DNA from 2 places in the Streptomyces sp. NBC_00659 genome. Region 2 is predicted to be linked to the other one. Evidence: predicted binding sites of a transcription regulator. Region 2 holds the regulator's gene; the other holds the start of a gene.
What was found. Region 2 encodes HspR, which represses chaperone genes until heat shock. Its sites were predicted from a motif close to TTGAGNNNNNNNNNCTCAA; they were not measured.
Positions count from the first base shown of each region.

Region 1 (4,420 bases), 1.2 Mb from region 2:
CCGAAACCTCCGGCACAGCGCTGTTCGTCGCCGGCGCCAGTGCCAGCTCCAGGACCTGGCGGACGTCCGTGACGGTGTGGACGTCGAGCTTCTCCAGGACCTCGGCCGGGACGTCGTCCAGATCGGCCTCGTTGCGCTTGGGGATGATCACGGTCGTGACACCCGCCCGGTGCGCGGCGAGCAGCTTCTGCTTCACCCCGCCGATCGGCAGGACACGGCCGGTCAGCGACACCTCACCCGTCATGGCCACATCGGTGCGGACCAGCCGGCCCGACAGCAGCGACGCCAGGGCGGTCGTCATCGTGACGCCCGCGCTCGGGCCGTCCTTGGGGACCGCGCCCGCCGGGAAGTGGATGTGCGCGCCCCGGTCCTTCAGATCGCCGACGGGGAGTTCGAGCTCCGCGCCGTGCGAGCGCAGGAAGGAGAGCGCGATCTGCGCCGACTCCTTCATCACGTCCCCGAGCTGGCCGGTGAGGGTCAGACCGGCCGCGCCCGTCTCCGGGTCGGCCAGCGACGCCTCCACATAGAGGACGTCACCTCCCGCGCCGGTGACCGCGAGACCCGTGGCGACGCCGGGCACCGCCGTACGGCGCTCGGCCGGGTCCTGCCCCGACTCGGGCACATGGTGCGGACGCCCGATGAGCTCGCGCAGGTCGGTGTCCTTCACCGTGAACGGCAGCTCCCGGCGGCCCAGTTCGTGCTGGGCCGCGACCTTGCGCAGCAGCCGCGCGATGCCCCGCTCCAGGTTCCGCACGCCCGCTTCCCGGGTGTACTCCCCCGCGAGCTTGCGCAGCGCGCTCTCGTCGAGGACGACCTCGTCCTTCTCCAGGCCCGCCCGCTCCAGCTGGCGCGGCAGCAGGTGGTCCCGGGCGATGACGACCTTCTCGTCCTCGGTGTAGCCGTCGAGGCGGACCAGCTCCATACGGTCGAGCAGTGCCTCCGGGATGGCTTCCAGAACGTTGGCCGTGGCGAGGAACACGACGTCGGAGAGGTCGAGTTCGACCTCCAGGTAGTGGTCGCGGAAGGTGTGGTTCTGCGCCGGGTCGAGGACTTCGAGCAGCGCCGCCGCCGGGTCGCCCCGGTAGTCGGAGCCGACCTTGTCGATCTCGTCGAGCAGGACCACCGGGTTCATCGACCCGGCCTCCTTGACGGCGCGCACGATCCGGCCGGGCAGCGCGCCGACGTACGTACGGCGGTGTCCGCGGATCTCGGCCTCGTCCCGGACGCCGCCGAGGGCGACGCGGACGAACTTGCGGCCCATGGCGTGCGCGACGGACTCGCCCAGTGAGGTCTTGCCGACACCGGGCGGGCCGACGAGCGCGAGGACGGCGCCGCCGCGCCGGCCGCCGACGACTCCGAGACCGCGCTCGGAGCGCCGCTTGCGCACGGCGAGGTACTCGGTGATGCGCTCCTTCACGTCGTCCAGACCGGCGTGCTCGGCGTCGAGCACGGCCTGGGCGCCCCGGATGTCGTACGCGTCCTCGGTCCGCTCGTTCCACGGCAGCTCCAGGACGGTGTCGAGCCAGGTCCGGATCCAGCTGCCCTCGGGCGACTGGTCACTGGACCGCTCCAGCTTCTCGACCTCCTTGAGGGCGGCCTCGCGGACACTCTCGGGAAGGTCGGCGGCCTCGACACGGGCGCGGTAGTCGCCGGACTCGTCCTCTCCTTCCTCTCCCTTGAGGTCGCGCAGCTCCTTGCGTACGGCTTCCAGCTGGCGCCGCAGCAGGAACTCGCGCTGCTGCTTGTCGACGCCCTCCTGGACGTCCTTGGCGATGGACTCGGCGACATCCTGCTCGGCGAGGTGCTCGCGGAGCTGTTCGGTGGCGAGCTTCAGCCGGGCCACCGGGTCGGCGGTCTCCAGCAGCTCGACCTTCTGTTCCACGGAAAGGAACGGTGAGTAACCGGAATTGTCGGCAAGGGCGGAAACGTCGTCGATCTGCTGCACCCGGTCCACGACCTGCCAGGCGGCGCGCTTGCGCAGCCAGCTCGTGGCCAGGGCCTTGTATTCCTTCACCAGGTCGGTGACCCGGCCGGGCAGCGGGTCGGGCACGGTCTCCTCGACCCGGGTGCCCTCGACCCACAGTGCCGCGCCGGGACCCGTGGTCCCCGCGCCCACCCTCACGCGCCCACGCCCTCGGATCAGCGCGCCCGGGTCACCGTCGGCCAGCCGGCCGACCTGCTCGACCGTGCCGAGCACACCGGTGCTCGCGTAGGTCCCGTCGATACGCGGCACCAGGAGTACCTGAGGCTTCCCGGGCGTTGAACGGGCGGCGGCCTGAGCGGCCTCCACCGCGGCCCGCACATCGGGGTCGCTCAGATCCAGCGGAACCACCATTCCGGGCAGCACTACCTCGTCGTCGAGCGGCAGCACGGGCAGAGTGAGTGATGCGGACGTCGAAGCCATGATCTCCCCTTCGGCAGTCAAGTTGAGCTATGCCGACTCAATGCACGGGGACTCCGCAATGTTCCCCGGAGGCCGTTCGCTGTGAGCGATCGCTTGTGAACCCGGTGCGGGCGTCCCGGCCTCGTGCGCTTCGGGGCCTCCCGGGCCGTCTTCGGGATGCGAGGTGGCCACCGGCCTCGGATGGTTGGAGTCATGAACCATCACCTCGCCCAGAACAAGCTCGAGATCGACACCCGGCTCGTCACGGCCGGTGCCGTGCTCACCGCGGCCGGTGCCCTGGTGGCGTGCACCGGCATGGTCATCGCGGCCGCCGCCGTGTTCGCCGCGGGCCGGCGCATGCTCCGCGCCATGGATGTGCCTCCCTCGCAGGTGGCGGCCATGAAGTGGCGACAGGCCAAGGAGGCCTCCCTGGCGGGCGTGCAGGCCTGGCAGTCCGCGTCCGACGCCCAGAACGGGGCACCCCGCCGTTGAACAGGCGCCCGGCCGTCCCTCTTACGGCTCAACGGGTCGCTTCTTGTCCGCGAGGGGGCGGACGAAGAGGCCCGTGAGCCACTCGGGGAGTGACCGATGGACGGCCGCTCGGGGAGTGGCCGACGGACGCGAGGGCTCGGCCGGTGGGAGCGGAGACTCGGCCGGCGGAAAGCGGAAGCCCGGCCGGCGGACGGCGACAGCTCGGGTCGGCGGTCGCCGAGGGCCGGCCCGATCCGCGCCCGAGGCCTCCGGCTCGGCGCCGCGTCAACCTCGCCGCGCCCGCCGTCACTCCTTCACGCCATCTCCCCATCCGCCGGCGGAGGGCGGAGGCTCGGTCGGCCGAGGGCGGAAGCCCGGCCGGTAAGGCGGAGGCCCAGCCCGTGGGAGCGGAAGCCCAGCCGGTGAGCGTGGAGGCCCGGCCGGTAAGGACGGAGGCTCGGGTCGGCGGTCGTCGAGGGCCAGCCTGAGCCGCGTCCGGGGCCTCCGGCTCGGCGCCGCGTCAACCTCGCCGCGCCCGCCGTCACCCCTTCACGCCATCTCCCCGCCCCCGGCCGATTCCCGCGACCCGTACAGGTGAAAATGCCAGGATGGCGGCCATGACCGCCTCGTACGAGACTCCCGAAGTCATCGACCGCCGTCAGAGCCCGTACGGCGAGGTCGTGCTGCGGCGCCACGGAGCACTGCTCCAGATCATCGCCAACGGATGCTTCCTGATGGACACCTCCGACGGGCGTTCCGAGCGGCTGCTCATGGACGCGGCGTACGACGCGCTGGACGGGCGCCCGGAGCCGAGCGTGCTGATCGGCGGGCTCGGCGTCGGGTTCTCGCTGGCGCACGCCGCGGCCGACCGTCACTGGGGGCGCATCACAGTTGTCGAGCGCGAACGGGCCATCATCGACTGGCACCGGGGCGGCCCGCTCGCCGAACTGTCCGCGGAGGCGCTCGCCGATCCGCGCACCGACATCGTCGAGAGGGACCTCGTCGACTACGTCAATGAGATCTCCGACACGTTCGACGCCCTGTGTCTCGACATCGACAACGGACCCGGCTGGACGGTCACCGAAGGCAACGCGGGACTGTACGGTGCGTCCGGACTGGCAGGCTGCGCAAGGGCGTTGAGGCCTGGCGGCGTCCTCGCCGTGTGGTCGGCGCAGCCCTCTCCGGAATTTGAAGTTACCTTGCGGAATGCCGGATTCCGACAGGTCCGTACCGAAGTGATCCCCGTTGCCCGGGGCGTTCCCGACGTGGTGCATCTCGCGGTGAGGCCTGGATAGCCGAGCCGCACCCACTGCCCGTACCCTGCTTGCCTGACGCGGATCATTCAAGCGTCAAGCGCAGTCATGGGATCACCCCACGGATTCCGGAAAGCACACTTCAGGGGCGGGCGATGGAGCAGACACACACCTCCCAGAACGGCACGGCGGCGACCCCGGGCGCTCAGCGCCGGGTTTTGGTCGTCGAGGACGACCCCACGATCGTCGACGCCATCGCGGCCCGTCTGCGAGCCGAGGGATTCCTCGTGCAAACCGCGGGTGACGGCCCGGC
Region 1 is NZ_CP109031.1:6,352,645-6,357,064, reverse strand. It holds gene lon (endopeptidase La) at 1-2,404, opposite strand, end outside; gene OG410_RS27865 (hypothetical protein) at 2,597-2,875, shown strand; gene OG410_RS27860 (spermidine synthase) at 3,472-4,149, shown strand; gene OG410_RS27855 (response regulator transcription factor) at 4,263-4,420, shown strand, end outside.
Region 1: a site for HspR is predicted at 2,427-2,445, ahead of lon (endopeptidase La). Genes of this name have one in related genera too.

Region 2 (4,420 bases):
CTGGCGTGAGCCCCGCGTCAGGGCGTCCTCCGCAGCGCAACTATGCGCGGACGCGACCGGCATCGCAACAAGGCTGTGCGGCCGGGGAGCGTCCGTACGCCCCTGCTCGTCCCCATAAATCCTGACCTCCGCCGCGCCCCTTGCAACAAGCTGAAGGGCCGCCGCCCGACCCCCCGGACACGCCCCGGCACACGCTCCGAGACCCTCCGCCCGAATCCCCGACTCCGTTTCCTTCCGGGGGACTTGCGGCGAGCGCACCCGCCCCGGCCGCAGCCGCCGACGACGCTCGGCCTCAAGGAACCGGAGGTTGCGCGGGAACGGGCACCGCGACGAAAGTCCACCGGACCCGCAAACCGCCTGACCGCCACCCGCGGGGCGATGGGCGGGGCGGTGGGCACGGGGCGATGGCACGGGGCGATCATGCCGAAAGGGGGGCGTGCGGCCCCAGAGGGCGCCGTGGGGGCCGGGGCGCGCCGGGGCGGCGGCGGGGGGCTCCGGCGCGGCGGGAGGCCGTGCAGCGCCCTCCTGGGAGGCCTTCCGGGCCGGGCCGGTACGGGAACGGCCCCGGCCGCGGGTGGGCGCCGTCGGCGCGCACCCGCGAGCGGGGCCGGAACCGTGCTCGCCGGCCGTCTCGGTGCCGAGACGTCCGGGCGGAGCGTCCTACTTGATGCCGAGCGAGCTGCAGAGCGCCTTGTAGGCCGTCGTGCAGATCTTGTCGACGGTGTAGATGCCGTCCTGGACGACCGTGTTCTCGATGTTTTCCTTGGTGAGGGCCACCACGGGCACGAGCTGGGACGGGACGTCCTTGTTCGTGGGGCTGCTGACCTTGTCGCGGGTGAGCGCGTCGAACTCGATCGTCCGTCCCTGGACCCGGGCGACGGCCATCTCGGCGGCGGCGTTGGCCTCCTGCGGGTACGACTTGTACACGCTCATGTACTGGTCGCCCTTGATGATCCGCTGCACGGCGATGAGCTCGGAGTCCTGACCGGTGACCGGCGGCACCTTGCTGACACCCGCGGCCTTGAAGACGTCGATGACCGCGCCCGCGATGCCGTCGTTGGCGGCGTAGACACCGGCGATGTTGCTCAGACCCACGGCCTGGATGGACTTCTCCATGTTGGCCTTGGCGTTGACCGGGTTCCAGTCCTTGGTGTCGTACTCGGCGGCGACGATCACCTTGTCCTTGAGCTCGGACTCGGCGCCCTTCTTGAACTGCGCGGCGTTCGGGTCGGTCAACGAGCCGTTCATCATGATGATCTTCTTCGAGGCCGTGTCGGAGCCCAGCGCGGCCGCCAGGGCCTTGCCCTGGGTCTCGCCGACCAGCTCGTTGTCGAAGGAGATGTACGCGTCGATCGGACCCTGCGCCAGACGGTCGTAGGCGATGACCGGGATCCCGGCCTCCTTGGCCTTGCGCACGCCCTTCGCGATCGACACCGAGTCCACGGCGTCCACGAGGATGACGTCGACCTTGTCGTCGATCATCTGCTGCATCTGGCGGAGCTGCTTGGCAGCGTCCTGCTCCGCGTTCAGGTAGAGGACGTCACCCTGCTTCTCGGTGAGCTTCTGAACCTGCTCCCGGATGATCGGGTAGTCGAACTTCTCGTAACGGGTGTTCTCCTTCTCCGGAAGGAGCAGGCCGACCGTGATGTCGTCGCCCTTCGTGGCGCTGGCCGAGCTCCCACTCCCACCGAAGTCGACCACGCCGCATCCGGCGAGGGTGAGGGCCGTGGCGGACGACGCCACGGCTATGACGGTACGGCGGAGGCCGGTGTTACGAGTCTTCACAGCAGGTGCCTTCCGGGCGAGGTTGCAGCATTGCGACCCAGGTGGCTGAAAGCCAACGCGGCGATCACCTCAGCGTCAAGGAGTAATCACTTAACGAGATGGCAACGGCGTTTCGTGTTCCACAAGTGAACGCGACGGGAAAATACTACGCCCATCCACCGATCGATCCCCTCAGCTTCACCTTCCGTCATTCACATGGACATCCCACGTCCGTTCACAGGAGTCGCGATCGCCGACGGTTTTTAACCGCCGTTGACGATCGGTCAGACCCGAAGAAACACATGGACAAGGACACTCCCGCGCGAGGCGCCCCCACCTCGGCCCCCACGCTCACCCCTGCGCGCCGGCCACTCGGCGCGGCCGGCGCGGCCGCCCTCGCAGTGACCAAGCGCACACCGCCGCTTCATTGACGGCAATTCACCGCGAACACCTCTTATCGCCGCCCGCTCCCGCACGACGAAAGGGACGTCCCGAACCTCCGCCACCGGGCCTATACGGACGACATACGCAAAACAGACCTCAGGGAGAAGGTTTCAGCCACTCGGTCAAAAACGGTCAACCTCGCCGCTCCGGCCGGAAAGCGCGGGGCACGCGAAAGGGCCCGGAGGTCGATGACCTCCGGGCCCTTCGGGTTCGTCCGGTACCGCCCGGGCGACCGGGTTCAGTCGGCCGCCCGCTTGGGACGCCACACCACCAGCGCGCTCGTCTGCTGGACCTCCTGGTACGGGACCAGGTCACGCCGGTAGGAGGCGTGCACGGCGGCCTCGCGCTGCTGCATGGCGGCCGCGGCACCGTCGAGGGCCGACTCCAGCTCCGCGACACGGGACTGGAGCGCGGCCACCTGGTTCTCCAGCTCGATGATGCGCTTGATGCCGGCGAGGTTGATGCCCTCGTCCTGCGACAACTGCTGGACGGTGCGCAGCAGCTCGATGTCGCGGGCCGAGTAACGGCGGCCCCGGCCGGCCGTACGGTCGGGAGAGACCAGACCGAGCCGGTCGTACTGACGCAGGGTCTGCGGGTGCAGTCCGGAGAGCTGGGCCGCCACCGAGATGACGTAGACCGGGGTCTCCTCGGTCAGTTCATAGGGGTTGCGTCGACGACCGGTCGTGTCCATGGCTCCGTCATGCTCCCTTCGCGGCCTGGAACAGCTCCGCCCGCGGATCCTCACCCGCGGTCGCCTCGCGATACGCCTCGAGCGCGTCACGAGCCTTGCCGGACAGGTCCTGGGGGACGACCACCTCGACGGTGACCAGGAGGTCGCCCCGGGTGCCGTCCTTGCGGACCGCGCCCCTGCCCCGGGCGCGCATGGTCCGTCCGTTGGGCGTGCCCGGCGGAAGCTTCAGGGTCACCGGGGGGCCGCCCAGCGTCGGGACCTTCACCTCGCCGCCCAGTGCCGCCTCCGTGAAGGTGACGGGCACGGTGACGGTGAGGTTGTCGTCCTTGCGGCCGAAGACCGGATGGGCGTCCACGTGGACGGTGACGTACAGGTCACCGGCCGGGCCGCCCCGCTCGCCCGGCGCGCCCTTGCCCCGCAGCCGGATCCGCTGGTTGTCGCTGACCCCCGCGGGGATGCGGACCTGCATCGTGCGGGACGACTTGGCCCGCCCGCTGCCGGCGCACTCCATGCAGGGGTGCTCCGCGATCAGGCCGCGGCCCTTGCAGTCCGGGCAGGGGTCCGTGAGCGAGAACCCGCCGCCCGAGCCCCGCGCCACCTGGCCGGTGCCGACACAGGTCGGGCACACGCGCGGTGTGCCGTTCTTGTCGCCGGTTCCCGAGCAGGCCTTGCAGGGCGCCTGCGAGGTCATGCGCAGCGGAACGGTCGCGCCGTCCACCGCCTCCGTGAAGGAGAGTGTGACCTCGGTGTCGATGTCCTGGCCGCGCCTGGGCTGGGTACGCGTGCCCGTGGCGGGGCCGCCGCCGCGGTTGAACAGGCCCCCGAAGACGTCACCTATGCCGCCGCCGAAGCCGCCGGCTCCTCCCGCTCCCTGACCCTGGGCACCGCCTCCGAAGAGGTCGCCCAGGTCGAAGTTGAAGTTGCCGCCGCCCGCGCCGGGACCCGGCCGGAAGCCACCGCTGCCGAAGAGGGCGCGTGCCTCGTCGTACTCCTTGCGCTTCTTGGGATCGCCGAGCACGTCGTTCGCCTCGGAGATCTCCTTGAAGCGCTCCTCGGCCTTGGCGTTGCCCTTGTTGGCGTCCGGGTGGAACTCGCGGGCGAGCTTCCGGTACGCCTTCTTGATCTCGGCCTCGGTGGCGTCCTTGGGGACGCCGAGGACCTTGTAGAAGTCCTTCTCGATGAAGTCCTTGGTGCTCATCCCCGACGTCCCTCCTTCCTCGTCCGTTCAAGCTCAGCCCTCGTCCGGGCCACCGCTCTCCTTGTCCTCGGCCGACTCGGCCTGATCCTCGGCCTTGACCGGCTGCGCCCCGGGCTGCGGCTCGGCGACGGCCACCCGCGCGGGGCGGATGGTGCGTTCGCCGAAGCGATACCCCGGCTGCAGAATCGCCACGCACGTCGTCTCCGTGACGTCCGGCGCGTACGAGTGCATCAGGGCCTCGTGGATCGTCGGGTCGAAGGGCTCGCCCTCCTTGCCGAACTGCTGGAGCCCCATCTTCGCCGCGACGGTCTCGAGGGACTCGG
Region 2 is NZ_CP109031.1:5,153,735-5,158,154, reverse strand. It holds gene OG410_RS22425 (sugar ABC transporter substrate-binding protein) at 661-1,743, opposite strand; gene OG410_RS22420 (heat shock protein transcriptional repressor HspR) at 2,447-2,899, opposite strand; gene dnaJ (molecular chaperone DnaJ) at 2,907-4,097, opposite strand; gene grpE (nucleotide exchange factor GrpE) at 4,131-4,420, opposite strand, start outside.